Regions from separate parts of the Brevundimonas sp. 2YAF1 genome, predicted to be linked through region 1. Evidence: predicted binding sites of a transcription regulator. Region 1 holds the regulator's gene; each other region holds the start of a gene.
What was found. Region 1 encodes LexA, which represses DNA repair genes until DNA is damaged. Its sites were predicted from a motif close to ATGTTCNCNANNTGTTCT; they were not measured.

Region 1 (10,071 bases):
CGTCGCGTCCAAGCGCCGCAAGAATTCGCGCGATATCCGGGGATACCGCGCCGCCGGTGAGAGCGCCGCGCATCGAAGGTCCTATTTTTCCGAAGCCTACGCCTTCTTCTTCTGCAAAAGCCTTAAGCTCGGCCTCTAGGGCGAAGACGTCCCAGCTCTGGAAAAGACGGAGGCGTTCACGGAGTCGTGAAATCCGTTCGCCGCCTTCTCCGGTCAACAGGCCGCAGGTCTTCTCGTCCAGGGCGAGCGGGCGCGTCTTCAATACGAACTCGGTCTGGGAGGCCAACTCGACGATGGTCTTGGCGCGGTCCTTGACGAAGGGCATGGCGCGCAACAGGCGAGCCTCGTCGTCGGGCTGCAGCGCGCGGCCCTTGGCCAGATGGGCGTCCAGCGTCAGCTTGGCCAAGCGGTCGTCGTCGGCCAGCCTGAGCCAGTGGGCGTTGACGTGGGCCAGCTTGTCGAAGTCGAGGCGGGCGGGCGCCTTGCCGACGCCGGACAGGTCGAACCATTCCAGGGCCTGTTCGTCGCTGAACAGTTCATGGTCGCCATGCGCCCAGCCCAGACGCGCCAGATAGTTGCGCATGGCCTCGGGCAGGTAGCCCATATCGGCATACTCATGCACGGCCTGGGCGCCGTGGCGCTTGCTGAGTTTGGCGCCGTCGGGGCCGTGGATCAGCGGGATGTGGGCGAAGGTCGGCCGGGTCCAGCCGAGCGCGTCATAGATCAGGCTCTGGCGGGCGGCGTTGTTCAGGTGGTCGTCGCCGCGAATGACGTGGGTCACGCCCATGTCGTGGTCGTCCACCACTACGGCGAGGTTGTAGGTGGGCGCGCCGTCGGAACGCAGAATGACCAGATCGTCCAGCGACGCCGAATCCCAGCGCACCGCGCCCTGCACCGCGTCCTCGACCAGAACGGCCTGATCCAACGGGCGGCGGAAGCGGATGGTGTGCGGCTTGGCCAGGTCGTCGACGCTAGGCTCACGGTCGCGCCAGGGCGAGACGAAGTCCTTGCCCGAGGCCTTGGCCTGATCGCGCAGGGTGCCGGTTTCCTCGGCGGTCAGGTAGTCGCGGTAGGCGTGGCCCGAGGCCAGCAGTTGCTCGGCGACTTCGCGGTGGCGGTCGGCGCGGGCGAACTGGAAGACGGGCTCTTCGTCGCCGAACAGCTCCAGCCAGGACAGGCCGTCGAAGATGGCCTTTACGGCGTCGTCGGTCGAACGTTCGCGGTCCGTGTCCTCGACGCGGATCAGGAATTTCCCGCCGCGGCTCTTGGCGTACAGCCAGTTGAATAACGCGGTTCTCGCCCCGCCGATATGCAGGTAGCCTGTCGGCGAGGGGGCGAAGCGGGTGACGACTGTCGAGGAGGGGGAGGTCATAAACAAGGGGTCCGTTGCGGAGGCCCTTATACGCCCGCGCGCGCCAAAGCGAAGCCTTGCCGTAAGTGTTCTTGACGGGGTGCGCGCCGAGGTCGCGGACCAGACCGATCGGTGGCGGTTGTGGGCGCCGGTCTTCTTCGGCGGTGGCTGCGCGATCTATTTTGCCCTGAAGGTCGAGCCGGCGAGTTGGCCGCTGATGGTCGCGGCGGTGCTGGCCGGCGGGGCCTGGCTGGCGGCGCGGCGGTTGGGGCTGGCGCGACGCTGGACCTTGATCCTGTTGATGATGGCCTGTCTGTGCAGCGGGGCGGCGGTGGCCAAGCTGCGGACCGAGGCGGTCAGCGGGCCGATTGCCCCGGCCTTGGCCGAACCGACCATGGTCGAGGCCTGGGTCATGGATGTCGACAGTCCCGGCGAGCGCGGCGCGCGAATCGTCGTGGCGCCGGTGCGGATCAGAGGACTGGCGCCCGAGGCGACGCCGGTGCGGTTGCGGGCCACGGTGCGGGGCGAGCCGCCGGCGCCGGGGACGGCGGTGCGGCTCTATGGCATTCTGAATCCGCCGCCGTCGCCGGCCAGTCCGGGGGCCTATGATTTTGGCCGCAACGCCTATTTTCAGGGTATGGGCGGGACGCTGTTCGCCTTGGGCCAGACGCGGCCGACTGTCCTGCCCGAGCCGCCGTGGCGGGTGCGGATGGCGATGAAGATCAATGCGGCGCGATACGCCTTGGCGCAGCGGATCGTGGCGCGGCTGGGCGAGCGGACCGGCGGGATCGCCGCCGCCATGACCACGGGGCACGAGACCTGGATCGGGCGCGAGGATCTGGACGCCATGCGCGATTCCGGGCTGGCCCACATCCTGTCGATTTCGGGCCTGCACATGGCTATCGTCGGCGGCTTCGTCTTCTTCGGCGTTCGCTTGGGCGTGGCGGCCTGGCCGTGGCTGGCGCTGCGGGTGTCGGGCAAGAAGGTGGCGGCGGTCGCGGGGCTGATCGCGGTCGGGACCTATCTGGTGGTGTCGGGCGCACCGCCGCCGGCCGAGCGGTCGGCGATCACGGCCTCCATCGCCTTTGTCGCCATCCTGCTGGACCGACAGGCGGTGACCATGCACGCCCTCGCGGTTGCGGCCTTCGCCGTCCTGTTGCTGCAGCCCGAGGCCATCGTTACGCCGGGGTTTCAGATGTCGTTCGCGGCGACGGCGGCTCTGGTGGCGCTGGTCGAGGTCTGGCCGCGCCGGATCAAGGAAATTTCGGCGCCCTGGCCCATCGTCGCAGCCCAACGACTGGGGAACTGGCTGCTGGTCGCCTGCACCGCCAGTCTGGTGGCGGGCATGGCGACGGGTCCGTTCGCGATGCAGCATTTCAACCGCACGGCCATCTACGGCCTGGTCGCCAACCTGGCCACGTCGCCGATCGCGGACTTCATCCTGATGCCGGCGCTGGCGCTGGGCGCGGCGCTGGAGCCTTTGGGCTTGGGCGCGCCCTTCCTGTGGCTGGCGGGCAAGGGCGTCGATCTGATGCTGGCTATCGGCCACTGGACAGCGGAGCTACCGGGGGCGGTGCAGACCGTGGCGAGCGCCCCGGCAGCGGCTTTGCCGGTCGCCTTTTTCGGCATCCTGTTCATCTGCCTGTGGCGAGGGCGGTTGCGCTGGCTGGGCCTGCCGCTGGCGGCGGCGGTGCTGATCTGGCCGCGCCCGACCGCGCCCGACCTGTGGATCGGCGACGGCGGGACCAATGCCGCGTTTCATCAGGGCGACGCGGCGGTCGTCGTGCGCCCCGGCGTACGTCAGTTCGCGGCGGACCTATGGTCGCGGCGGCGCGGCCTGACCCTGACCCCGCGCTCGGACGAGGGCTGGACCTGCAAGCGGTCGCTCTGCACGCCGGAATCGGCCGAGGCCGGGCCGGTCGCCCTGTGGTGGGGTAAGAAGCCGCCATCGGCGGAACAACTGGATGCCCTGTGCCGTTCGGCGTCGGTCGTCAGCAGCCGCGCCGAGCTGGCCTCGCTGCCGGCCTCATGCGCCGGGCGGTTGGTGCTGGACGGGGTCGACTATGCACGCGGCGGCTCAGTCGAGTTGTGGCGCGTCGGCAAGGGCTGGAAAGCGGTTTGGGCGGCCGACGTGCGCGGGCAGCGGCCCTGGACCCGTCAGGCCGACCCCGATTTCAGTGATAACGGCGGATAAGGCCGACCAGCTTGCCCTGAACCGCAACCTGATCCGAGCCATAGATCTTGGTCTCGTAGTTGCGGTTGGCGGGCTCCAGCGCGATCGAAGCGCCCTTCTTGCGAAGGCGTTTCAGCGTCGCCTGCTCGCCTTCGACCAGGGCCACCACGATCTCGCCGGACGAGGCGTCCGCAGTCGACTTGATGATGACCATGTCGCCGTTGAGGATGCCCGCCTCGATCATCGAGTCGCCCTCGATCTCGAGCAGATAGTGTTCGCCCGCGCCCAGCATGGCTTCCGGCACCGGATAGCGGGCGGTTTCATGCTCGATGGCGTCGATGGGCGTGCCCGCCGCGATCTTGCCCATCAGCGAAAGTTCGCGGGTGTCGTTAGCCGGCTCGGCGCTCTTCGGACGACCGCCTCCCTCAATGACGCCGGGCTTGAAGCCCGCATGGCCGCGCGGCGCGCCCGCCGTGGCCTGTTCCGGCAGCTTGACGACTTCCAGCGCGCGGGCGCGGTGCGCCAGGCGGCGGATGAAGCCGCGCTCTTCCAGCGCCGTGATCAGCCGGTGGATGCCGGATTTGGACGCCAGATCAAGCGCCTCCTTCATCTCGTCGAAGGAGGGCGAGACGCCCGTCTCCTTGATGCGCTCATGGATGAACATCAGGAGTTCGTGCTGCTTCTTGGTGAGCATCGGTATCGGGCTTCCAGAACAAGGCGTGAACCGTTGTCGATGTTCTGTAAGTGTTCTTGCCTAATGTCAACTTAACGCCAGCAGGGCCTTGGTGGCGGCTTCGACGTCGGCCTGACGCATCAGGCTTTCGCCGACCAGAATGGCCTGGGCGTGAGCGTCGGCGACGCGGACGACGTCGTCGGGGGTGAAAATGCCGCTTTCGGCCACCAGCAAGGCTTTGACGGGGCTGAGCATAGACAGGAGCTCGGTCGTGGCCAGATTGACCTCGAATGTGCGCAGGGAGCGGTTGTTGACCCCGACCAGGGCGTCGTCCCGATCGCTTACAAGCGCGCAGGCGCGGGCCATTTCGGCCTCGTCGTGGGTCTCGATCAGGGCGTCCATGCCAAAACGCTCGGCCTCGGCCAGCAGCTCGGCGGCCAGGGCGTCGTCGATCATGGCCAGGATGATCAGGATGCAGTCGGCGCCCAGGGCGCGGCTTTCGGCCACCTGCCAGGGATCGACCAGGAATTCCTTGCGCATGCAGGGCAGGGCGACCGCGTCGCGGGCGGCGGCCAGGAAGGCGTCGTCGCCCTGGAAGCTGGGGCCGTCGGTCAGGACCGACAGGCAGGCGGCGCCGCCGCGCTCATAGGCCTTGGCCAGCGCCGGCGGGTCGAAGTCGGCGCGGATCAGCCCCTTGGACGGGCTGGCCTTCTTGATCTCGGCGATCAGGGCGGGACGGCCGGTGTCCTGGGTGACGCGTTCCAGCGCGGCGCGGAAGCCGCGCGGAGGCGAGACCTGGGCGGCGCGGGCCTCGATGGCGTCCTGAGAGGTCGCGGCCTTGCGGGCGGCCACGTCGTCGCGCTTGTAAGCGGCGATCTTCGCCAAAACGTCGGTCATGCCGCCTCTTTTTTAGGATTGGGGTCAGGTTCGATAGGGGTGTTGGTGACGCGCATCAGGGTTTCGAGCGCGACGGCCGCGCGACCGTCGTCGATGACGGCTGCGGCCAGTTCAGCGCCTTCGCGCAGGTCCGCGGCCCGGTCGGCCACGACCAGAGCGGCCGCTGCATTCAGCACCACGATGTCGCGATAGGGGCCGCGTTCACCGGCGAGCAGGGCCTTCAGCGCCGCCGCATTGTGCTGAGCGTCGCCGCCGCGCAGGTCGTCCAGCGTGGCCAGCGGCAATCCGGCGTCGGCGGGGGTGACGGTGAAGCGACGGACGGCGCCGTCCTTCCACTCGGCCACCTCGGTCGGGCCGGTCGTGGTCAGTTCGTCCAGGCCCTGGCCGTGGACGGTCCAGGCGCGACGGGCGCCGAGGCGTCCCAAGACTTCGACCAGAGGTTCGAGCAGGGCGGGATCATAGACGCCCATGACCTGACGCGTCGCATGTGCTGGATTACAAAGCGGTCCCAGCAGGTTGAAAACCGTACGGAAACCGATCTCGGCCCGCACCGGACCGACGTGGCGCATGGCCCCGTGATAGGTGGGGGCAAACAGGAAGGCGATGCCGGCCTGATCCAGGGCGCGGGCCTGTTGCGCCGGCGTGGCGTCCAGATTGACGCCCAGCGCGGCCAACACGTCGGACGAGCCGGACTTGGAACTGATGGCGCGGTTGCCGTGCTTGGCGACCTTCAACCCGGCACCCGCCAGAACGAAGGCGGCGGCCGTCGAGACGTTATAGGTGTGCTGGCCGTCGCCGCCGGTGCCGCAGGTGTCGATCACCTCGTCGAAGGAGTGATCCAGCGACAGGGCGGCGTCGCGCATGGCGGTGGCGAAGGCGACGATTTCGTCCACCGTCTCGCCGCGGATGCGCAGGGCCGTGACGGCGGCGGCGACCTGAGACGGGGTCGGCTCGCCGCGCAGGCAGGCGGAGAAAAAGGCGTGGGCTTCTTCCGGCGTCAGGACGCGTCCGTCGACCAGCTTGGCCAGCAGGGGCTTGAAACCGTCCATGGCGATCAGACCGCCGCCAGACGTTTGACGCCCGCCAGATCGAGGAAGTTGGCGATCATGTCGTGGCCGTGCTCGGTGGCGATGGATTCTGGGTGGAACTGGACGCCGTGGATCGGCCGGGTGCGGTGGGCCAGACCCATGATCTCGCCGTCGGCGGTCCAGGCGGTGACTTCCAGTTCGTCCGGCAGGGTTTCGCGACGCACGGCCAGCGAGTGATAGCGGGTGGCGGTGAAGGGCGAGGGCAGGCCGGCGAAGACGCTGCGGCCCTCATGCAGGATGGGCGAGGTCTTGCCGTGCATCAGGGTCTTGGCGCGGACGACCTCGCCGCCAAAGGCCTGACCGATGGCCTGATGGCCCAGGCAGACGCCGAAGATGGGCATGTCCAGCGGTGCGGTCGTGATCAGGGGCAGGCAGATGCCGGCCTGATCCGGGGCGCAGGGGCCGGGCGACAGCAGCACGGCTTCGGGCTTCAACGCCCAGGCTTCTTGCACCGTCAGGTCGTCATTACGGACGACATGCGTCTGGGCGCCCAACTCCGCGAGGTAGTGGACGAGGTTGTAGGTAAAGCTGTCGTAGTTATCGACGACGAGGATCATGGCGGGGTTCTTAGGACGGGAGGGAGGGCACGCCAAGCGGAGGCGAAACGAAAGCGGACGTTAAGCTGTCCGCGCGATACAAGAGCATCGCCATCGGAAGAAATCCGTCTTGACCGCCATGAACGCCATCCGCGACGCCCGGGCTATGCTGAACGAGCCGCCCACCCCGCAGCCGAAACCGCTGCGCCTGCTGGCGGCGGCGGCCTTCGCCGCGACGGCGGCGGTGCTTCTGGCGGGGAGCATGGTGGTGGGCCCCGGCGTGTCGTTCGACCAGGGTTCCACGGTTTCCAATCCTTAGACTGAGCCGTTGCCTTGGCCGCGCGTGGTCGCGGTGAACCGCCACGAGTCCTCGGCCGCCTTCATCGGAGCGCGGGCCTTGGCCAGGGTTTCGGCGTATTCGGCGGCGGGGTCGCTGTCCGCCACGACGCCGGCGCCGGCCTGAACGAAAATCTTGTCTTTAGCGAACATGGCGGTGCGCAGGACGATGCAGATGTCCGCCTCGCCATTGGCCGAGATATAGCCCACGCCGCCGCCGTAGCCGACGCCGCGCTTCTCGGTCTCCAACTCGTCGATGATCTCCATGGCCCGGACCTTGGGCGCGCCGGATAGCGTGCCGGCGGGAAGCGCCGCCAGAAGCGTGTCCACGGCGTCCAGCTTGGGATCGGCGGCGCCGTGCACATTCGAGACGATGTGCATGACCTGGCTGTAGCGTTCGACGACGAAGCTTTCCGTCACCTCGACCGAGCCGGGCGATGAGACCCGACCGACGTCGTTGCGGCCCAGGTCGAGCAGCATCAGGTGTTCGGCGCGTTCCTTGGGATCGGCCAGAAGCTCGGCTTCCAGGGCCTTGTCCGCCTCGGGCGTGGCGCCGCGCGGGCGGGTGCCGGCCAGGGGGCGGATGGTGACGCGGCCGTCCTTCAACCGGACCAGGATTTCCGGACTGGACCCGGCCAGCTGGAAATCGACGTAGTCTAGGAAGAACAGATAGGGCGATGGATTGCCGCGACGCAGCGACCGATAAAAGGCGAACGGGTCCTGGCTCCACGGCGCCGAGAAGCGGTGGGCCAACACGACCTGGAAGATGTCGCCAGCGGTGATGTAGTCCTTGGCCTTGGCGACCATGGCGTCGAAACCGGCGGCGTCGACGGGCGTGTGGAAATCGGGCGCGGGCAGAGGCTCGGCCTCGCGCTGGATCGGCAGCGGGCTGCGCAGGCGCTCCTCGAAATCGTCAAGGCGTGCAATGGCCGCCGAGAAAGCCGTGTCGGGCTCGGCGCCGCTGTCGGGATAGGCGGCGGCGATCAGGACGATCTCGTGCTTTACCGAATCGAAGATCGCGACCAGCGACGGGCGCGCCATGACGGCGTCGGGCAGGTTCAGCGGGTCCGGGTTGGCAGGGCCTAGCGGCTCCAGCAGCCGCACCATGTCATAGCCGAAGACGCCGAACAGGCCGGCGGCCATGGGCGGCAGGTCGTCGGGCAGGTCGAACTTGGTGGCCGCGATCAAGGCGCGCAGGGAGTCCAGCGCAGGCCGGTCCTCAAGCGTGAAGCGGTGGGCCAGGACGGCCTCGCCGCGCGCCATCTCGGCCTGACCGTCACGGCAGCGCCAGACAACATCGGGAGCCAGGGTGACGATCGAATAGCGGCCGTTGACCGCGCCGCCTTCGACCGATTCCAGCAGGCTGGCGTAGGGCCGCCCGTGACCGACCTTGAGGAAGGCCGAGACGGGCGTCTCCAGGTCGTCGATCAAGCGACGCACGACGACCTGGGGGTGGCCCGACGTCAGGCCCGAGACAAACGCGGCGCGTTCGGTTTCTTGTCCGAGGCCTGGGCTCATTTCTTGACGGGCGCGGCCGGAGCCGCCGGAGCTTCAACACCCAGAGCGGCCAGGGCGGCTGCCGGGTCGTTCTTGGCCTTGGTGCGGACGGCGGCGGCGGTGAAGCTCTGTTCGACCATGGCGTTGGCCAGCGCCTGGGTCAGGCGCGGACGCACCTGCTCGACCAGCGGGGCGGCGAGGGCCGGGACGGCGCCGTGGATGGCGTCGACATGGCCGACCACGAAGCTGGTCTGCGACTGGGCGCCGCTGAAGACCTGGCCCTTGCCCTGACCGAACAGGCCGCGCAGCACGCCTTCGCCCAGTTGGGTCTGGCTGTCGCGGCTCTGCTGGACGCCGGCGCGGGTGGTCAGTTCGGCGCCGGAGGTGGCGGCCACCTTGGCGATGTCCTCGCCGGCGCGGACGCGACCGGCCAGTTCCTCGGCCTTGGCCGACAGGCGACGAGCGTTTTCGCGCAGGGTCCATTGCTGGGCCAGCGGTGCGCGGACTTCAGCCAGGGTCGGCAGCGAGGCCGGGCGGATGTCGTCGACGCGGACGGCGAAATACTGGCCTTCGCCAGCGTCGATGATGTCGCTCTCGCCGCCCTTGGACAGGGCGTAAGCCGACTCGAAGATCTGACGCGGAGCGTTCAGCGGCTGACCATCCGGCAGGCGGCCGTCGGCGGTGAAGGGCGGCAGTTGCACCAGGCGCGCGCCGACCGACTGGGCGGCGTCGGCCAGGTTTTTGCCGTCTTGACGGGCCTTTTCGTACTTCTCGACCTTGGCGTAGGTCTCGCCCTTGGCGTCTTCGGCGCGCAACTCCTGGACCAGGGCGTTGCGGACGCTTTCCAGGGTGGCGGGGGCGCCGGCGGTGACGGCCGTCACCTTGGCGACCGTGAAGCCGAGGCGGCCCTGGATCGGGTTGGAGACCTGATCGACCGGCAGGGCGAAGACGGCGGCGGCGACGGCCGGATCCCCCAGAGCGCTCTGCGGCGTATCGACGTAGTTGCCGGGCTCGATCTTGTTGGCGGCGGCGACCTGGGCCGGGGTCTGGCCGGCGCGCAGGGCGGCGGCGATGCGGTCAGCGGTTTCCTTGTTCGGCGCGGCCAGCGTTACGAACGTGCGCTTTTCGGCGCTCGACAGGGCGGCCTTGCGGAACTCGAAGCGTTCGCGAATGCGCTCTTCGCTGATCGGGGCCGGCTGGCTGTTCGGAGCCGCGTTGAACAGCACGATCGAGATCATGCGGAATTCGGGACGGCGCAGCTGCGCGGCGTTCTCGTTGAGGAAGGCGGTCAGCTGGGCGTCGGTGGGGTCGGGGGTCTGACCGGCCATCGCCTGGGTCACGGTGAACCAGCGTCCGTCGCGCGTTTCCAGCGCCTGACCGGCCAGCAGGGCGCCGTAGATGCGAGGCACGCGGGCGCCGGCGAAGACAGCCGCGCCGAACTGGCTGGCGACATACTGATCGCGCAGGTCCTGCTCCAGCATTTCCGACGTCATGCCCTGGGCGGCCAGAGCCTGCTGGTA
Region 2 (10,071 bases), 100 kb from region 1:
GGCGCCATCAGTTCGCCCAGCGCCGGCGGCTATCCCAAGATGCAGCGCCTGATGGCCGACAATCCGGACTTCTACTACGCCGACAATCGCGTGAACGGCTACAGCCGCGCCGACGTGACCTCAGAGGAAACGATCATCACCATGCGCGGTGTCGATGACGTCAGCCGCGCTGCGTCCGGCGCCCACGACCTCGCCCGCTTTGTTCTGGAGGATGGAAAGCCCGGCGCGACGATGGCGTGACCCTTGCGGCCACGCCCCCCCCGACCAGCGGTCACCATCGACTTTTGCAGAACGAAGACATACCGCCCTCAGGTCATGGATTCCGAGAAATCGGGAACCGGTAGCTCTCAAAAATCCAATCACTTAGAGTCCAGGGATCTAGGAGCGCTCACATCATGGATCCGATATAGATGACGGCCCGCCCGATCGGACCTTCGGCGACGCCTTGGGTGGACCGGGCGGGCTGAAGCCCTGGGATCAAAAGGCCTTGGGATCAGAAGCGGACGCGCACGCCGCCGAACACGCCCTGACCGGCAGTTCCGTAGTTCTGGACCGTTTGATAGGTCTCGTCGAAAGCGTTCTCGATCCGACCGTACAGTTCCAGATTATCGTTGATGGGATAGGAGGCCCGGACGTCCACCAAGGTGTAGGCGTCCAGAACCGAGGTGTTGGCTTCATTGCTGAACGCCTCGCCGACATAGCGGACCGATACGCCCGTTTTCAGGCCGAACGGCCAGGCATAGTCCGCCGCCAGATTGCCCATGTGCTCGGGCCGGCGCGTCAACTGCTTGCCGTCGTTGACGCCCGAGGCGTTCTGGGCGTCGGTCCAGGTGTAGTTGCCGCTGAGGTTCAGACGCTTGGTCACGTCGATGCGGCCGACCAGTTCTACGCCCTGCGCCTTGGTTTTCTGGACGTTCTTGTAGTAGCCCCAGCGGCCCACGCCGTTGACGGTGCACAGCGGATCGGTCGTGCCGAAGTCGCAGCCGTTGTAACGGATCTCGTTGTCGGCCTGACGGTTAAAATAGGTCGCCGAAACCACGGCGCGGTTGAACAGGCGCTGCTCGACGCCGACTTCCCAGCTGTTGAACTCTTCCGGTTGAAGCGTCAGATTGCCGTACTCGCTGTAGAGTTCATACAGGCCCGGCGCCCGGAAGCCCTGGCCCCAGCTGGCGCGGATGACGGTGTCGCCTTCGTTCAGCGCCCAGGCCGCCGCGACCTGACCCAGCACCTGATCGCCGTACTGCTGATGGTCGTCGTAGCGCAGACCCCCGGTCAGGGTCAGACCGTTCAGCCCCCGTCCCATCAAGGTCCACTGCGCCTGACCATAGACGCTGTCGATGCCGGCCTCGCCCTTGCCGAAGGCGGGGTTCAGATCCCAGGCCGACGGCGAGCGGGTCTTCATCTCGGCGCGCTCGCTCTCGATGCCAAAGGTCGTGTTCAGCGTCTCGGTGACGGCGAACGTGCCCTGATATTCCCAGCGGCGGTTCTGGCCCTTGGCGTCGAAGGTCAGCGGCTGGACCAGGGTGTCGGGGTTGTAGTTCTGACGGTCGGTGTCGGTCCAGGCGTAGCCGATCCGGTTGCGCAAGCGCCCGGCCAGCAGGTCGAAGTTCAGACCGGCGTAGGCGACCAGTTCGCGGGTGTTGCCATAGTCGCGGCTGTCGCCGTTCCAGGCGTCGAAATCGGCCCGTCCGTCCGACCAGACCGAGCGCAGGTCCAGCGACACCGCGTCCGTCAGCTTGAGGTTCAGACGCCCCGACAGGCCCGTGTTGGCGTAGCCGTCGTCCTCGGTCCCGGTCGCATAGGCCGAGAAGCCGTCGGTCGAATAGCGGCTGGCCGCCAGACGCCAGCTGAGGCGATCACCAGCCCCGCCGATCCCGCCCCGGAAATAGGTCGTGCCGCGCGCGCCAGCTTCGGCGTCGAGCGAGCCTTGCAGGGCTTCGGTCGGCTCGGCGGTGACGATGTTGACCACGCCGCCGATGGCCTGGCTGCCCCACAGGGTCGACTGGGCGCCGCGCAGGACTTCGATCCGGGTCGTGTCGCCGACCAGCAGATTGCCGAAGTTATAGCCGCCCTGGGTCGAGGACGGGTCGTTCAGCTTGACCCCATCGATCAGGACGACGGTGTGATGGCCCTCGGCACCGCGGATGTTCAGGCTGCTGGCGGCGCCGATCCCGCCGTTGCGCGTGTAGCTGACACCCGGCGTCTGGGCCAGAAGCTCGGCCACGGCGGGGTTCTGGCGCGCCTCAATGGCGGCTTGGGTCAGGACGGTAACCGAGGCGCCGACGCGCTGGGCCGGCTGGGCCGAGCGGTTGGCGGTGACGATGACGTCGGCGACCTGACTGGCGGCGGCGCGACCGGCCACGTCAGGGGCGGCAGCCTTCTGATCGACCTCATCGGCGACGGCGGGGAATGCGGCCAGCAGGCTGGCGGCGGCGAGAGAGGCGTAGGCGATCCGGTTCATCCGGGGCTCCATTGACGACGCCGCCCCACGCCTCTCCCAAGCGTCGATCGGACGCGCGGAAGGGGCCGCGGACGCGGCAGGTTTCCACTTGTCGTCACACGAGTCACCTCGACCGCTCGGCACATCCCGACCGCGCGGAGAACGACGGCGACAGGCAGGTCTCCTGGCTCACGGATCAAGGCCGGTGCACGTCGCCTTCCCAGAGGTCTTTCGGGCTTGAGGCCGTCCAGATCGCCAGTGGCTAATGACGCGCGGGCTAGCCGCTTACAGTTGCGGGAACAGCCGGAGCATCAAACTCCGTTCCCTTTTGATCCCCTTGCGGGGAACCTGACGCGACCGTGGCAGTAGGGCCGCGCGCCGGTCAGGTCAACTGGAGAGCCCCCTGCCGCGCTCAAGACTGGAAGGTCCGCATGATCCGCCGCGCCTGTTCCGCTACGCTCGCGGCGTGACGTTCGACAGCGTCTTCCCGCACGCCGCTGTGGACGCCGCCGATATTGTAGTGACCGATCACTTCCAGCCCGGTCACGGCGGCGAAATGGTCGTCGAAATGCTTGCGCATGGCGTCCCAGGCGCCCGAGCGTTCGACCCAGTGCTGCGGGGCGCCTGAACTGGAGAAGCTGGCCAGCTTTCGTCCGCCCAGCAGCGGTCGGTTTCCGTCGCGTCCGAAAGACGAATAGCCGAACCCCATGCCGAACACCCTTTCGACATAGCCCTTGAGCATCGCCGGCGGCGCGTTGAACCAAAGCGGATAGAAGAAGACGAACACATCCGCGTCGCCGATGGCCGAACGCTCGCTGACCACGTCGGCGCGCGGCGCGAATCCGTCGTGATCCGGCATCTCGCCGGGATGCAGCAAGGGATCGAAATCCATCCTGTAGAGATCGCGAAGATCGACTTCGGCACCCTCCTCCCGGGCGGCCGCGCCATAGGCTTCGGCCATGGCCATGGTGAAGCTGTGAACGCGGGGATGGACGACAATCAGCACCTGTTTCATCGCAACCTCTTCAGAGCGAGGATCAGCGTCCGGCTGTGGTCGGCCGCCGCCGCACGTCTTCAGCACTGCCAACAAACGCGCGAGCCGTTTCGTTGCGCGCCGCGTCGCCGGGCGACAGTGCGATTTGTTTTCGGCCGCGCTTGACACCAGAAGGGCTTGTGGCGGCATATAGAACAAATGAAGAACATCAGTTCACGCGATGGTCGTCTGATCGCTCTCAAGGGGCGGTTGCAGACGCTCGACAAATTCTCCGGCCGTAGGCCACGCATGCCCCTCGGCGCTTCTGAGGCATTTCCTGTCGAAGTTGCGCCTCAAGCCTTGCACGACCTTTATGCCGCTACGCCGGCTGACGCCGTGGCGGTCAATGCTTTCGGACTGGGGCTGGCGCTGAAGGCGGCGGCGGGGCGGCCGATCGTCTGGGGGCTGCACGAGATGATGGGACAGGAATCCGGGCGACCGCACGGGCCGGGACTGCACGAGATGGGATTGTCGCCAGGCGATCTTCTGCTGGTGCGGGCGCGCGACGTCCAGACCCTGTTGGCCGTGGGCGAAGAGGCCCTGCGCAGTCCCGCCGTCGGAGCCGTGCTGCTGAGCGCATGGGGCGAGGCCAAGGCCTTCAGCCTGACGGCTAGTCGACGGTTGGCGCTGGCGGCGGAAACCGGCGGCGCGACCCTGTTCCTGGCGCGGGCGGGGGCCGCCCCCTGCCCCAGTGCGGCTGAGACCCGCTGGTCGATCACATCTTGCGCCTCGGAACCTCTGGAAGGCGGGGCGCCGGGCCGACCGTCTTTTTCCGCGACCCTGCTGCGGCGGCGCGGCGGCGGGGCGACCGGAACCTGGATCATGGAGTGGGATCGTGAGCAGCGATCATTCCGCCCGCCGACGCCGCTATCTGGCGGTCTGGTTCCCCTGGCTGCCCAGCGACCGGCTGTGGCGTCAGGAAAGGGGTCAGAAGCAGGACGCCGTCACGCCGCCTGAGGACGCGCCGCCTGTCGTTCTGGTCGAGAAGATCAAGGGCGCGCTGCGCCTGGCGGCCGTCGATCCGGCGGCGGCGCGGGCGGGACTGACGCCCGGCCTGACCCTGGCCGACGCGCGGGCGCGGACGCCAACCTTACGCACCGTCGCCCACCGGCCCGACGTCGACGCCGCCTTGCTGGCGCGCGTGCTTGAGGATTTCGGCCGCTTCACCCCGATGATCGCTCTGGACCCGCCCCATGGCCTGATGCTGGACGTGACCGGCTGCGCCCACCTGTTCGGCGGCGAGGCGGGACTGATGAGGACGGCGCAGGCCCGGGCGAACCGCATCGGCCTGCAGGTCCGCAGCGCCCTGTCTGGAACGCCCCAGAACGCGCGAGCGCTGGCGCGTTTCGGCCCTGGTGGGATCTTCGCGGAAGGCGAGGATCGCGCCGCCGCGCGCCGTCTGCCGGTCGCCGCCCTGGAACTGTCTGACAAAGAGGAACAGGCCCTGCGTCGCGCCGGGCTGAAACGTCTGGCCGATCTGGACGACCGGCCCTGCGCGCCCCTGGCCGCCCGCTTCGGCGCCGACTTTCCCGCCCGGCTGGCGCGCATTCTGGGCGACGAGGACGTGCGCATCACCCCGCATCGCCCGCCCGCCCCCGTGGTCGTCGACCGCGTCTTCTTCGAGCCGGTCTCGGCCCCCGAGGACATCGAGCGCGTCCTGTCCGACCTGCTGGTCGAGACCATGGACCGGCTGGATCTGGCCGGTCAGGGCGGGCGCGCCTTCGAGGCCGGCTTCTATCGCGTGGACGGCGAAGTGCGCCGCATCGTCGTCCGCACCGGCCGCCCGACGCGCGACGCGCCCGCGACCTTGCGGCTGTTTCGCGAGCGGATGGCGGCCCTGTCCAACCCGCTGGACCCCGGCTTCGGCTTCGACCAGATGCGGATGTCGGTCCCCTGGACCCAGACCCTGACGCCGACCCAGCAGGGGCTGGAACGCGAGACGCCCGGCGAGGAGGCCTTCAGCCGCCTGATCGACCGGCTGACGGCCCGTCTGGGACCGGAGGCGGTGCTGCGTTTCGAGCCCTTCGCCTCGCATATCCCTGAGCGCGCGGCGCGGCTGGTCCCCGCGTCGGCGCGACCAGGCGGCGAGACCTGGCCCGACCTCGATCCCGACGATCCGCCCTTACGTCCGCTACAGATGTTCGATCCGCCCCAGCCGGTCGAGGCTCTGGCCGAAGTGCCCGACGGCTCGCCCCTGCGCTTCCGCTGGCGCCGGGTCCTGCATGAAGTCGTGCGCGCCGAGGGGCCGGAACGGATCGGCGGCGAATGGTGGCGGGCGCCGGATCAGCGCACCCGCGACTACTACCGGATCGAGGATCAGGACGGTCGCCGCTTCTGGCTGTTCCGTCAGGGCCTCTATGGCGAGACGTCCGAACCGCGCTGGTTCATCCACGGCCTGTTCGCATGAGCGGCCTGCCTCCCATGGGCGACTACGCCGAGTTGGCCGCGACCAGCAACTTCTCCTTCCTGCGCGGCGCCTCCCACCCCAAGGACTTGGTGCTGACGGGACTCCTGCGCGGCCACGCGGGTCTGGGGCTGGCCGATCGCAACACGGTGGCGGGCGTGGTCCGGGCGTGGAGCGCGCTAAGGGAACTGCGGGCTGTGGGTCTGAACCCGCCGGAGAAGGCGCGCGAGGGCAGCGGTCCCGGCGAGTTCGCCTTCATGGACGATCCGCTGAACGACTTGGCCGTTTCGGAAGAAGTGAAGCGCCGCGCGGCGGACTTCCGCCTGCTGACCGGCGCGCGACTGGTCTTCAACGACGGCACGCCTGACATCATCGCCTATCCCGAAACGCGCGCGGGCTGGGGCCGGCTGACCCGGCTGCTGACCCTGGGCAATCGCCGGGCGAAGAAGGGCGAGTGCGAGATCGGCCTGAGCGACCTGCTGGCTGATCCTGAAGGTCTGCTGCTGATCGTCGTTCCGCCCGATCAGTTGGCTGGATTAGAGACTGTGCTGGCGCGCGGGGCCAAGGCCGCGCCCGGCGCGGTCTGGTTGGCCGCCGCCATGTTGAGACGCGGCGATGATCGTCGGCGGCTGGCTCGGCTGAAGATGCTGGCGGCGAACACGAACACGCCGCTGCTGGCCGTCAACGACGTCCTCTATCATTCCCCGTCAGAGCGCGACCTGCAGGATGTCCTGACCTGTATCCGCGAGGGCGTAACCATCGAGAGCGCCGGCCGCCGTCTGCAGACCAACGCCGAACGCTGGCTGAAATCCCCCGACGAAATGGCCCGCCTGTTCCGCGACGCGCCCGAGGCGATAGCAGAGACGACCGCCTTCCTGTCGCGCGTCGATTTCGACCTGAAGGACCTGAAGTACGAATACCCTGAAGAACCCATTCCGCCCGGCTGGACGCCGCAGGGCTGGCTGAAAGAACTGGTCCGCCGCCGCACGCCGATCCGCTACGAGGACGGCGCGCCGCCCAAGGTCCAAGCCCTGCTTGACAAGGAACTGGCCTTCATCGCCGAGCGCAACCTGGCGCCCTACTTCCTGACCATCCACGACATCGTCCGCACCGCCGAGAACAAGGGCATCCTGTGTCAGGGGCGGGGTTCCGCCGCTAACTCCGCCGTCTGCTACGTGCTGGGCATCACCAGCGTCGACCCGGCCTGCCACGACCTGTTGTTCGAACGCTTCCTGTCGTCCAACCGCGACGAGCCGCCCGACATCGACGTCGATTTCGAGCACGAGCGGCGCGAGGAGATCATCCAGTACATCTATGATCGCTATGGCCGTCAGCGCGCCGGCATCGCCGCCACCGTCATCCGCTATCGTCCCAAGAGCGCCATTCGCGAGGTCGGCAAGGTTCTGGGCCTGACCGAGGACGTCACCGCCCGCCTGGCCTCCAGCCAGTGGGGCAGTTGGGGCGACGAGATCAGCGACGGCCACGTGGCCCAAGCCGGGCTGGACACGACCAATCCGATGATCCGCCGCGCCGTCGGCATGGCGATGCGCCTGCTCAGCTTCCCCCGCCACCTGTCCCAGCACGTCGGCGGCTTCGTCCTGACCCAGGGGCGGCTGGACGAGACGGTCCCCATCGGCAACGCGGCCATGGCCAATCGCACCTTCATCGAATGGGACAAGGACGACATCGACGAACTCGGCCTGATGAAGGTCGATGTCCTGGCGCTGGGCATGCTGACCTGCATCCGAAAGGCGTTCGACCTGCTCAAGACCCATGAAGGCGTCGAACATGACCTCGCCTCCGTCCCGGCGGAACGGCCCGAGGTCTACGACATGCTGTGCCGGGGTCACTCCATCGGTGTCTTTCAGGTCGAGAGCCGCGCCCAGATCAACATGCTGCCGCGCCTGAAGCCCCGGAAATTCTACGACCTAGTCATCCAGGTCGCCATCGTCCGGCCCGGCCCGATCCAGGGCGACATGGTCCATCCCTATCTGCGACGACGCAACGGGATCGAGGCGGTTCATTACCCCCCGCCCTCGCCCGACCACGGCCCGCCCGACGAGCTGAGGCAGGTGCTGCACCGGACCCTCGGCGTCCCCCTGTTTCAGGAACAGGCGATGAAGGTCGCCATGGTCGCCGCCAAGTTCACCGACGCCGAGGCCAACGGACTGCGAAAGGCCATGGGCACATTCCGCGGCGACGGGACCCTGCACACCTATGAAGACCGGATGGTCGGCATGATGATCGCGCGCGGCTACGACCCCGACTTCGCCCAGCGCTGCTTCGAACAGATCAAGGGCTTCGGCTCCTATGGCTTCCCGGAAAGCCACGCGGCTAGCTTCGCCCGGCTGGTCTACGTTTCGTCGTGGATCAAATGCTTCCACCCGGCGGCCTTCGCCTGCGCACTGTTGAACAGCCAGCCTATGGGCTTCTACGCCCCGGCCCAGATCGTGCGCGAGGCGCAGGACATCGGCCGCGTCGAGGTGCGGCCCATCGACGTCTCGCACAGCGATTGGGACAACAGCCTGGAGCCGACGTCGTGCGAACCGGCTCTGCGCCTGGGCCTGCGCCAAATCGACGGCTTCAAGAAGGACTGGGCCGACAGCCTGTCGGCAGCGCGGGCGGAGCAGCCCTTCGCCGACATCGAGACCCTGGCCCGGCGCGCTGAACTGCCCGGTGCAGCGATGCGCAAGCTGGCCGACGCCGACGCCTTCCGTTCGCTGGGCCAGGACCGACGCGAGGCACTGTGGGCGGTGCGGCGCCTGCCCGACGATGATCCCCTGCCCCTGTTCGCCGCCGCCGAGGCGCGCGAGCGCGGCGCCCGCGAGTTGGGCTCCGAGCCGGACGCACAACTCCCCTTGATGCCGCTGGGCGAGCACGTCGCCGCCGACTACCAGACCGTGCGTCTGTCGCTGAAGGCCCACCCGATGAGCATTCTTCGCCCCGTCTTCGCCGCCGACCGGGTGCTGACCTGCGCCGAAACCGAGGCCAAACGCGGCGGCTCGGTTGTGCGGGTCGCGGGGGTAGTTTTGGTGCGTCAGCGGCCGGGCAAGGGCAACGCGGTCTTCATCACCCTGGAGGATGAGACCGGCATCACCAACATCGTCCTGTGGGCGCGGATGCTGGAACAGTTTCGCCGCGAGGTCATGGCCGCCCGGCTGATGCAGGTCGAAGGCGTGGTCGAGAAAAGCCCCGAAGGCGTCGTCCACGTCGTCGCCCGCCGCGTCGTCGATCGCACCGCCGACTTGGCTCGCCTGTCAGAGGACCATGTCGCCGACGTCCAGTTGGCCCGCGTCGACATCGTCGCCCACCCGCAGCCGCCGCGTCAGCCGCCCCATCGTCATCCGCGCGACGTGCGCATCCTGCCCAGTTCGCGGGATTTCCACTGATCCGGCTAGAGGTCGTCCGCGCGCTGTTCAGCAGCTTGAATCTCAGTCTTCATCCATCGCACGAAGGCGCGGGCGGGCTCGGACACGCCGCTACGCCGTGTCAGCACGTGATAGGCCAACTCGGTAGAGAGCGCGCCGTCGGCGAAGGGCGCGACCAGACGGCCCGACGCCAGATCGTCAGCGACGAAGGCGTAGGGCGCCAAGGCGACCCCCTGACCGTGGGCCGCTGCTTCGATCGCCAGCGCGGTCTGATCGAACCGGGGGCCGGCCGAGGCGTCGATCTGATTCAGTTTGCGGGCGGCCAGCCAGGTCGGCCAATCCGGTCGTGGTTCTTCCAGTTCGCCCGGACGCAAATGGATCAGGACATGATGCGCCAGATCCGCCGGCCGCTTCAGCGGATGCGCCCCGGTGAGCAAGGCCGGACTGCAGACGGGGGTCACATCGGCGGACAACAGGCGCTCGGACCGCACGCCGGCATAGTCGCCCCGGCCGTAACGCACCGCCACGTCGACGCGGCCGCCGCCGACGTCGGCCAGACGCATGTCCGCCGACATCCAGACCTCCACCTCGGGGTGAGCCGCCGAGAACCGAGCGATGCGCGGCGCCAGCCATTTGGCGGCGAAGGACGGCGGCACGCTGATCGCCAGGGCGTGACGGCGGTTGGGGCGGTACAGAAGGTCCCCTGCCCGTTTCAGATAGTCGAACCCGTCGTGCAGCAGCGGATAGAGCTCGGTGCCCAGTTCAGTCAGGGCGATCTGGCGTCCCTCGCGGTGGAATAGCGGCGCGCCCGCGTGCTGCTCCAGAA
Region 3 (10,071 bases), 240 kb from region 1:
GCGGCTCGCAGCCGGCGCGCGCGTCGGCCCTTGCCGCGATAGACCTCAAATCCCGCCCGGTTGACCATATGGCCTGTCACTTCCACGCGCTCCCCAAGCTTGATTCTGTTGCTTCAGTCTGACCGATAGAGCCTGGCAAGAAAACCGCGACGGCGCCGAGCGGCTCATAGCGACGATCCGGTCCGCTCAAAAGCGGACACGCCCGTCTCACTCTCTCGGCAACACCCGGATCGTGATCCGCTCGCGCTCGCCCTCGCGGCGCTCGACCAGCAGGCGGGCGACCTGGCTGTCGTCATGGAACAGATAGCCCTTGATGGAATCCAACAGGGCTTTGGCCAGGTTGTCGAGGTCCATCCACGGCGCGTCGCCGACGTGCTCCATCAGGATCTCGACCGTGTAGTCGCCCCAGGCAGGACGGGACGTCCATTCCTTGCGGAAGAACTCATAGGCCAGCGGCTTGTAGTATTTGGCCTGGGTGGTCAGGCCGTCGATGGTGATCTCGACCGTGTCGCCGACCTCGCGTCCGCGCACCTTGCCTGTGCCGATCCAGCCTTCCACGCGCGCCTTGCTCCCTTAGCCAATGGTCGGGCCGCCTTGCCCCGCCGTGTCTGCGTGCTACACCGCCGGGCATCTTCCCGCCACGTCTGAGAACGAGCCTGCGATGAGCAACGTCCGCATTGAAACCGACACCTTCGGCCCCATCGAGGTCGCCGCTGACCGCTACTGGGGCGCGCAGGCGCAGCGCTCGCTCGGCAACTTCAAGATCGGCTGGGAAAAGATGCCTCTGCCGGTCGTGCGCGCCCTTGGCATCGTCAAGCGCGCCGCCGCCGAGACCAACCGCGATCTGGGCAAGCTGGACGCCAAGCTGGCCGACGCCATCATCGCCGCCGCCAATGAAGTGATCGAAGGCAAGCTGAACGACCACTTCCCGCTGGTCGTCTGGCAGACGGGTTCGGGCACCCAGTCCAATATGAACGCCAACGAGGTGATCTCGAACCGCGCCATCGAGATGCTGGGCGGCGAGATGGGCTCCAAGAAGCCGGTCCACCCCAACGACCACGTCAACATGAGCCAGTCGTCGAACGACACCTATCCCACGGCCATGCACGTCGCCTGCGCCGAACAGGTGGTCAACGACCTGCTGCCCGCGCTGAAGCACCTGCACGCCGCGCTGGACGCCAAGGCCAAGGCCTGGGCCCACATCATCAAGATCGGCCGCACCCACACCCAGGACGCCACGCCTCTGACCCTGGGTCAGGAGTTCGGCGGCTATGCGCATCAGGTCGCCATGGGCATCGAGCGCATCGAGCAGACCCTGCCCCGCCTGATGGAACTGGCCCAGGGCGGCACCGCCGTCGGCACCGGCCTGAACGCGCCGATCGGCTTTGCTGAAAAGGTCGCCGAGAACATCGCCGCCATCACCGGCCTGGCCTTCACCACCGCCCCGAACAAGTTCGAGGCCCTGGCCGCCCACGACGCCATGGTCTTCAGCCACGGCGCGATCAACACGGTCGCCGCCTCGCTGTTCAAGATCGCCAACGACATCCGCTTCCTCGGCTCCGGCCCGCGTTCGGGTCTGGGCGAACTGGCCCTGCCGGAAAACGAGCCCGGCTCGTCGATCATGCCGGGCAAGGTCAACCCGACCCAGTGTGAAGCCCTGACCCAGGTCTGCGCCCAGGTGTTCGGCAACAACGCCGCCCTGTCGTTCGCCGGCTCGCAAGGCCACTTCGAGCTGAACGTCTACAACCCCGTGATGGCCTACAACTTCCTGCAGTCGGTGCGTCTGGTCGCCGACGCGGCCATCAGCTTCACCGACAACTGCGTCGTCGGCATCGAGGCCCGCGAGGACAACATCGCGCGCGGCCTGAACAACTCGCTGATGCTGGTCACGGCCCTGAACGGCCGCCTCGGCTACGACACCTGCGCCAAGATCGCCAAGACCGCGCACAAGAACGGCACCACCCTGCGCCAGGAAACCGTCGGCGGCGGCTACCTGACCGACGCCGAGTTCGACGAAGCCGTCCGTCCCGAGAAGATGATCTCGCCGGGCTGAGATTAAGCGACACAGCTAGACAGAAGCGCCGGTCAGGTTCGCCCTGGCCGGCGCTTTTATTTGTTCCGCTCACCCCGGCGGACGCCGGGGTCCAGTCCTTTGGCTTCAGACCTGTCGGTCAGAGGCCTGATGTCGGCGACAAGTTTCTCACTGGATCCCGGCGTCCGCCGGGATGAGCGGAACAGAGGTCAGCGTCTCTCCCGGATCGTCCGCCCCACTGGCGCCAGCGACAGCTTGGCCAGTTCGACGTTCTTCAGCGCGAACGGGATGCCGATGATCGAGACGAACTGCGGCACGGCAATCAGGATGTGCGCCAAGGCGATATACCAGCCGGCCAGCACCAGCCAGATCACGTTCAGGCCCAAGCCGAGACAACCCGCGCCCAGGTCGGCCGGGTTCGGATCGCGCCAAACGATCTCTCGCCCGAACGGCCAAAAGGAATAGCTGGCGATCCGCCACGCTGAAAACGCCCACGGCAGGCCCACCACCGTCAGCGCCAGCAACAGCCCGCCGAACAGCCAGGCCAGGCCCGAGGCGAAACCGCCCAGGAAGAACCACAGCAGGTTCAGGATCAGTCGAATCAAGGCCGTCTCCCCTGCGCGATCTGCGCGCCGCCCCTGATATGGCGAAAGGCCCCGCCTGTTACAGCGGGGCCCGGATGAATTCGCGGTAAGCCTGTCCTCAGTGTTTCACGGCCCAACGCGACTTGGCTTCGTCCTTGGTCATGCTCAGGTGGACGTGGTCGTCCACACGATCGACCCAACTGACCGGGATCATGTGGTGTTTCATGCCCGAGCCGATGTCCATCTTGGCCAGCTCGATCTGATCGCCCATCACATGGTCCACTCGACCGACATGGCCGCCGTCCGAGCCGACGACTTCAAGATGTTCCTTGATCATCGAGGCGCTTATCATGGCATTCTCCGTTCCTGCTGCGGGTGATGGGATAACCCCCACGACCGCGTTCGGGTCCATGGCAGGGCCGTTCAGGGAGTTCACGATGTCGCTGCTGGTTCACCACGCGCCCCAGTCCCGCTCCACCCGCCTGCTGTGGCTGCTGGAGGAACTGGGGGCCGACTACGAGATCCACTACGTCGAGATCGAGCGGCAGGGCGGTCAGGGCCGCGCGGACCCGACCAATCCGCACCCCTTGAAACAGGCCCCCTCGGTCAGCGTCGACGGCCAACTCTTGATCGAGTCGGTGCTGATCTTCCTCTTCCTGACCGACCGCTATCCCGAGGCGAAGATGGCGCCCGGCCCGAACGATCCGCGCCGGGCCGAGTATCTGTCGTGGCTGGGTCTCTACAACAATGTGCTGGAAAGCGTCCTGACCTCGGGTCCGCCCGACAGCTGGAACGATCTGCGCAAGGCCGGCTACGCCGCGCTGGACCAGCGCTGGCGCGCGGCCATCAAGGACGGCGGCTACATCCTGGGCGAGTTCTCAGCCCTCGACATCCTGTTCGGCAGCCTGCTGCAATGGTTCCGGGGCGCCATGCCGCCGGGCGAGCCCTACGATTCATACGCCCAGCGCATCGGCGGTCGTCCGGCCCTGAAACGCGCCTGGGCCAAGGACAGCCCCGAGGGTCACGTCTGATGGGCGAAGTCGTCAATCTGAACAAGGCGAGGAAGGCCCGCGACAAGGTCGAGGGCAGACGCGCCGCCGACGCCAATCGGCTGACCTTCGGCCGCACCAAGGCGGAACGCCAGACGACGCAACAGGAGCGCGACCGCGCCGCCGCGAAGCTGGATGGTCACAAGCTGGACGAGCCGGAGACTTAACCTACCTATCCGCTCACCCCGGCGACGCCGGGGTCCAGTTATTTGGCTACAAACGTCGCGCGTGGGGCTCTCACTGGATCCCGGCGTCCGCCGGGATGAGCGGTTTGTTATTGCGCTTAAAGACGGGGCTAGGCCGCCGACCGCTTCGGCGCGCGGATCAGGAACAACTGCCCGGCCAGCACCAGCGCCAGTCCCAGCAGGGCGATGACCCCGAACGTCGCCCCCTCGAACATCACCGACACCAGCATGGCGATGGGCGGCGTCAGGGCCGAGATATAGCTGGCCAGGGCATAGCCGCGCGCCCGGGCGATGGTGAAGTACAGGCCAAAGGCGATCACCGACCCGAACAGCGACAGATACAGCAGCGAGATGACATAGGCCGGGCTCCACGCCACCGACCACGACACCCCCGTCACCAGGCCGTACAGCGCCAGAGCGCCGGTGCCGTAGGCCATGGCCCAGGCCGTGCCCGGCAGGACCTGCGCGCCCGCCTGCTGGCCCTTCCAGGCGAACCAGTTGCCGAAGGCCGAGGCGACCACCGCGATCAGGGCGAAGGTCACGCCCTCGACGGCATGAAGCCCCAGGCCGGCGCCCATGACCTCGCCGCCCGACAGGACCGCCACCCCGACCACCCCCATGCCGGCGCCCAGCCAGGCCGCCGGCGCCGCCTTCTGCTTGGAGGCCACGCGGAACAGGATCAGGTTGAGAAAGGCCAGAGCCGCAAAGATCACCGCCACTACGGCCGAAGCGATCTTCTCCTCGGACGCATAGACAAAGGCGTAGCTGATCGCGAAGGAGAACAGTCCCTGGCCCATGGCCATCAGGTGCTGCGGCCGCGTCATGGCCAATCGTCCGCCGGTCGCCTTGACCACCAGGGCCAACACCGCCGCCGCGATGGCGAAGCGCATCACCACCGACACCACCGGATCGACGGCGCCCAGCTGGAAGGTGATGGCGTACCAGGTCGTGCCCCAGATCAGGGCGCAGACGCCGATCCCGCCCAGCGCCAGCGCGGCTGGAGACATCGGGGACTTCACAGGCTGGGTCACAGGCAGGGCCTCAAGGCGACTCACGGAAACGAAACCGGGACCTCCGTTAGCATCTGATCGTGGCTGCCGCGCCTCACGTCTTGCAGCCTTATGTGACGCTCGCACGTTCTGCTAAGCTCGCCCGTGAACAGGATCTCTCCGATGCGCTTCCTTCCGCTGATCGCCCCGCTCGCCCTCGGCGTCCGCTAAACCGTGAGCAGCCTCGCCAAGCGTTCCGTCCTCCTGTCCGGCCACGCCACCTCTGTGGCGCTGGAACCGGAATTCTGGGCGGTGCTGGACGCCATCGGGGCTGAACTGAACCTCGGCCGCGCCGCTCTGTTGATCCGTATCGACGAATGGCGCGGCCGCCGCCCCCTCGCCTCGGCCTGCCGGGTTTTGGCCCTGCAATGGACCGGCGGCGACCGCAGCTTCGCAGGAACAGACATATGACCAATGACAACCGCCTGATCCCCGCCGCCGTCATCGGCGGTCTGCTGGCCGTGGGCCTGATCGGCGGGGGCGCGCTGATCGGCCAGGGCGTGGTCAACGCCCGCGTGGGCGACCGCTCCGTCACCGTGCGCGGCTTGGCCGAGCGCGACGTGAAGGCCGATCTGGCCGTCCTGCCGATCCGCTTCACCGCCTCTGGCGAGGTCCTGTCCGAGGTTCAGGCCCGCATCGACGGCGATCTGGTCATCGTGCGCCAGTTCCTCAAGGCTCAGGGCTATCCCGACACCGCGGTTGACCTGGGTCAGTTGGGCGTCGTCGACACCCGCTCGCGCGAATACGCCAGCCAGACCGGCGGGCCGCGCTTCATCCTGACCCAGACGGTGAATGTGCGCACCAACGACGTCGATCGGGTCCAGACCACCACCCGCAACCTGAACGACCTGGTCCGTCAGGGCGTGGTGCTGCAGGACTTCCAGGGACCGTCCTACATCTTCACCAAGCTCAACGACGTCCGCCCCGCCATGATCGCCGAGGCCACCGCCGCCGCCCGCACCGGCGCCGTCCAGTTCGCCAAGGACTCCGGCGCCCCGCTGGGGCCGATCAAGTCAGCGGGTCAGGGCTCATTCGAAATCCTGCCCCGCGACGGGACTGGCGACGAAGCCACGTCCCTGAACAAGAAGGTCCGCGTCGTCACCACCATCAGCTACCGGCTGAAGTAGGCCTCCAAACCGCGCTCATCCGGCGAAGGCGGGGATGAGCGGTGGGATATGACTGCTCACTTCCCTTCCAGATAGGCCGCCAGCACGACGGCGTCGTTGTGGGCCTCGTCCTTCGCGCCATAGATCAGCGTCGTTTTCCCCGCGCGGATCGCCTGGGTCAATTGCGCCACGATCTCGGTGTTGGCGTCCAGTTCGGCCCGGTAGCGACGCTGGAACTCGTCCCATCGCGCGGGATCATGGCCGAACCACTGGCGCAGGCCGGTGCTGGGCGCGATCTCCTTGAGCCACAGATCGATCGCCGCCTTGTCCTTGCTCACGCCGCGCGGCCACAGCCGGTCGACCAGAACGCGCTGACCGTCATCAGAGGCGGCGGGTTCATAGGCGCGCTTTAGGGCCACCTTGACCGGTCCCCGTCCCATCATCGGCCCTGAGGCTCGGGCGTCGGCGCCGAAACGGTCGGCGGCTCGGCAGGGCGGGGCACGTCGGGCAAGACCGGCCGGTCAGGCAATCTCGGCGCCTCCGGCAGCTTGGGCCTCGGAACATTGATGTTCAGATTGACGTCCGGCGCCTCGGGCGCGGCGGGACGTCCGCCCGAATAGAGGAACCAGCCGATCACCGCGACCGCGACGATCAGCCCGCCAACGATGAGGGCCAGCAAGCCGCCGCCGCCCTTTCGTTCAGGGGTCGTGGTGTTGATCGTCGTCTGATGCACGACGCGATCAGGCGGCGGGATATTGGGATCCGTCATTCCAGCGCTCCTTTATTGACCGCCCGGCGCGGCCGGCGCCGACACCTCTGGCAGCTTCACATCGACGTCGACCTTCTTGGTCTCCGGCACGCCGCCCCTGCCAAACAGGAACCAGGCCAAGACCGCCACCACGACCACCAGGCCGCCAACGATAAAAGCCAGTCCGGCGTTGCCGCCTCCGCTTGAGCTCTCAGCCATTCGTTTCCCTTCCATCGCTTCCCCTGAGGTCGAGAGAACGGGGGTCAGGCTTGGCGGTTCCCGCCGGCCATTTTTCGCAAGGGCCTGACTTTGGTCTCTGTGCTGCTTATGTTCTCCTCCGAATCCGCCTTGCGTGAGCCGCTTATCCTGTGACCGACCTGCCCGCCCCCCGCATTTCCGACCTCGCGCGCGCCCAGTCGCCCGACGGCGCCGCCGGCGTTCGCGACTACCTGTCCGGCCTGAACCCCGAACAGAGGCTGGCGGTCGAGACGACCGAGGGGCCGGTTCTGGTCCTGGCCGGCGCCGGCACCGGCAAGACCCGCGTCCTGACCACCCGTCTGGCCCACATCCTGGCCACCGGCCGGGCCAAGCCGTGGGAACTGCTGGTCGTCACCTTCACCAACAAGGCCGCGCGCGAGATGCGCGAGCGGATCACCCACCTGATCGGCCCCTCGGCCGAGGGCCTGCGCTGGCTCGGCACCTTCCACTCGGTCGCGGCCCAGATCCTGCGACGCCATTCGGAACTGGTCGGACTGAAATCCAGCTTCACCATCCTGGACACCGACGATCAGGAACGGCTGCTGAAACAGCTGCTCGAAGCCGCCAATATTGACACCAAGAAGCACACGCCCAAGTCGCTGGCCCACCTGATCGACCACTGGAAGAACCGCGGCTGGACGCCCGAGAAGCTGCCGCCGGGCGAGGACTTCGCCAACGGCAAGGGCCACGCCCTCTACGCCGCCTATCAGAAGCGGCTGGCCACGCTGAACGCCTGCGACTTCGGCGACCTGCTGCTGCACAACCTGACCATCCTGTCGAAACACGCTGATCTGGCTGAGGAATATCGCCGCCGGTTCCGCTACATCCTGGTGGACGAGTATCAGGACACCAACGTCGCCCAGTATCTGTGGCTGCGGCTGCTGACCGCCTCGACCGGCAATGTCTGCTGCGTCGGCGACGACGATCAGTCGATCTACGGCTGGCGCGGGGCCGAGGTGGACAACATCCTGCGCTTCGAACGCGACTTCCCCGGCGCCAAGATCGTCAAGCTGGAGCGCAACTACCGCTCAACCAAGCACATCCTCGGCGCCGCCTCGGCCCTGATCGCGACCAATCAGGACCGTCTGGGCAAGACCCTGTGGACCGAGGACGACAGCGGCGACAAGGTCCGCGTGCGCGGCGTCTGGGACGGCGAGGCCGAGGCCCGCCTGATCGCCGACGAGATCGAGACCGCCCGCAAGACCGGTCTGAAGTACAAGGACATGGCCGTCCTGGTGCGCGCCTCCTTCCAGATGCGGGCGTTCGAAGAACGCTTCGTCATGCTGGCCGTCCCCTATCAGGTCATCGGCGGCCCCCGCTTCTTCGAGCGCGCCGAAATCCGCGACGCCCACGCCTACCTCCGCCTGATCCAGTCCGAGGACGACGATCTGGCCTTCGAGCGCATCGTCAATGTGCCCAAGCGCGGCATCGGCGAGACCAGCGTCCAGAAAATCCTGCATATCGCGCGAGAGAACGGCGTCTCGGCCATGCAGGCCGTCCGCCACCTGATCACCACGGACGAGCTTCAGGCCCGCACCCGCACGCCCCTGGCCAACTTCGTGCGCGACCTCGACCGCTGGCGCGACCTGGCGACCATGGGCACGCCCCACTGGCAGGTGACCGAGACCCTGCTGGACGAGAGCGGCTACACCGACATGCAGAAGGCCGACCGCACCAGCGGCCAGACGCGCCTGGACAACCTCAAGGAACTGACCCAGGCCATGCAGGCGTTCGAGACGCTGCAGGCCTATCTGGAGCACGTCTCCCTGGTCATGGACCTGGACCGGGCCGCGCCCGAGTCCGAGACGGGCGCGGTCCAGATCATGACCCTGCACGGCGCCAAGGGGCTGGAGTTCCCGCTGGTCTTCCTGCCCGGCTGGGAGGAAGGCGTCTTTCCCTCGCAGCGCAGCATCGACGAGAAGGGCGTTAAGGGCCTCGAGGAGGAACGCCGCCTCGCCTACGTCGGCGTCACCCGCGCCAAGCAGGACGCGCGCATCAGCTTCGCCGCCAACCGTCTGGTCTATGGCCGCTGGACCTCGCAACTGCCCAGCCGCTTCGTCGACGAACTGCCCCTTGCCCACGTCGAGCCGCAGTCCGACACCGGCTACTACGGCGCCTCAACCGGCATGAAAGAGGCCAAGAGCCGCTGGGACGAGGCCCCCTCCTTCGGCAGCGGCTATTCCAGCCCCGGCTGGAAACGCGCCCAGAGCTTCACCTCGGGCCAACCGGCGCGTTCCGCCTCAACGCCCGCTCGCAAGGCCGTCATCGAGGGCGAAGGCCGCCTGATCGCCACCGCCGTCCCCAAGGCCGGTTCCAGTTGGTCGCGCGGCGACCGCGTCTTCCACCAGAAATTCGGCTACGGCGCCGTCCGCGCGGTCGAGGGCAACAAGCTGGTCGTCGCCTTCGAAAAGGCCGGCGAGAAGAAGGTCATCGACAGCTTCGTGGAGAAGGCGTGAATCGCCGCACAGGCTTCTCCACAACAACCTGCCGCCCCGGCGTCGCGCTTGCGTCGAACCGGCGCGGGGCCTACCAGATCGAACCCCGAATCGCCCCAGACTGCGTAGATGGCTGACCTTTTCTCCACGCTCGACGACCCTGAACCCACCCAACCGAGCGTTCCGGAAAAAGCGCCCGCACCCGCACTAGCGCCTGTCCCGGCGCCCATCCCGGCTCCGGCCCCCGTCGCGCACGAGCCCAAGGTCGAACTGACGTCGCACGCCAGTGCGGCGACGGCGGCCGCCACCGGCTATTCGGCCTCCTCGATCGAAGTGCTGGAGGGGCTGGAGCCCGTCCGCAAGCGCCCCGGCATGTATATCGGCGGCACCGACGAGCGCGCCCTGCACCACCTGTTCGCCGAAGTCCTCGACAACGCGATGGACGAGGCCGTGGCCCGCCACGCCAAGCTGATCACCGTCGATCTGGACGCCGACGGCTTCCTGTCGGTTCGCGACGACGGGCGCGGCATCCCGGTCGACCCCCACCCCAAACACCCGGGCAAGTCGGCGCTGGAAGTCGTCATGACCGTGCTGCACTCGGGCGGCAAGTTCTCGGGCAAGGCCT

Region 2: a site for LexA is predicted at 3,626-3,643, ahead of AB4Y68_RS01490 (ImuA family protein). Genes of this name have one in related genera too.
Region 3: a site for LexA is predicted at 7,070-7,087, ahead of AB4Y68_RS00780 (ATP-dependent helicase). Genes of this name have one in related genera too.

What each region holds. Positions count from the first base shown of each region.
Region 1 covers NZ_JBFRFI010000001.1:411,389-421,459, reverse strand. Annotated here, with positions in the region: gene gltX (glutamate--tRNA ligase) at 1-1,372, opposite strand, end outside; gene AB4Y68_RS01905 (ComEC/Rec2 family competence protein) at 1,452-3,545, shown strand; gene lexA (transcriptional repressor LexA) at 3,526-4,218, opposite strand; gene trpC (indole-3-glycerol phosphate synthase TrpC) at 4,285-5,094, opposite strand; gene trpD (anthranilate phosphoribosyltransferase) at 5,091-6,143, opposite strand; gene AB4Y68_RS01885 (anthranilate synthase component II) at 6,149-6,739, opposite strand; gene AB4Y68_RS01880 (hypothetical protein) at 6,858-7,037, shown strand; gene trpE (anthranilate synthase component I) at 7,034-8,572, opposite strand; gene AB4Y68_RS01870 (SurA N-terminal domain-containing protein) at 8,569-10,071, opposite strand, start outside.
Region 2 covers NZ_JBFRFI010000001.1:307,857-317,927, reverse strand. Annotated here, with positions in the region: gene AB4Y68_RS01505 (alkaline phosphatase D family protein) at 1-240, shown strand, start outside; gene AB4Y68_RS01500 (TonB-dependent receptor plug domain-containing protein) at 494-2,461, opposite strand; cobalamin riboswitch at 2,598-2,807, opposite strand; gene AB4Y68_RS01495 (NAD(P)H-dependent oxidoreductase) at 2,853-3,455, opposite strand; gene AB4Y68_RS01490 (ImuA family protein) at 3,774-4,430, shown strand; gene AB4Y68_RS01485 (Y-family DNA polymerase) at 4,345-5,880, shown strand; gene AB4Y68_RS01480 (error-prone DNA polymerase) at 5,877-9,266, shown strand; gene gcvA (transcriptional regulator GcvA) at 9,272-10,071, opposite strand, start outside.
Region 3 covers NZ_JBFRFI010000001.1:168,826-178,896, reverse strand. Annotated here, with positions in the region: gene AB4Y68_RS00840 (RusA family crossover junction endodeoxyribonuclease) at 208-558, opposite strand; gene fumC (class II fumarate hydratase) at 662-2,053, shown strand; gene AB4Y68_RS00830 (YccF domain-containing protein) at 2,242-2,637, opposite strand; gene AB4Y68_RS00825 (DUF2171 domain-containing protein) at 2,735-2,968, opposite strand; gene AB4Y68_RS00820 (glutathione S-transferase family protein) at 3,054-3,647, shown strand; gene AB4Y68_RS00815 (DUF4169 family protein) at 3,647-3,832, shown strand; gene AB4Y68_RS00810 (DMT family transporter) at 3,961-4,857, opposite strand; gene AB4Y68_RS00805 (ribbon-helix-helix domain-containing protein) at 5,074-5,310, shown strand; gene AB4Y68_RS00800 (SIMPL domain-containing protein) at 5,307-6,026, shown strand; gene AB4Y68_RS00795 (DUF488 domain-containing protein) at 6,083-6,424, opposite strand; gene AB4Y68_RS00790 (hypothetical protein) at 6,445-6,774, opposite strand; gene AB4Y68_RS00785 (hypothetical protein) at 6,787-6,972, opposite strand; gene AB4Y68_RS00780 (ATP-dependent helicase) at 7,122-9,467, shown strand; gene AB4Y68_RS00775 (DNA topoisomerase IV subunit B) at 9,576-10,071, shown strand, end outside.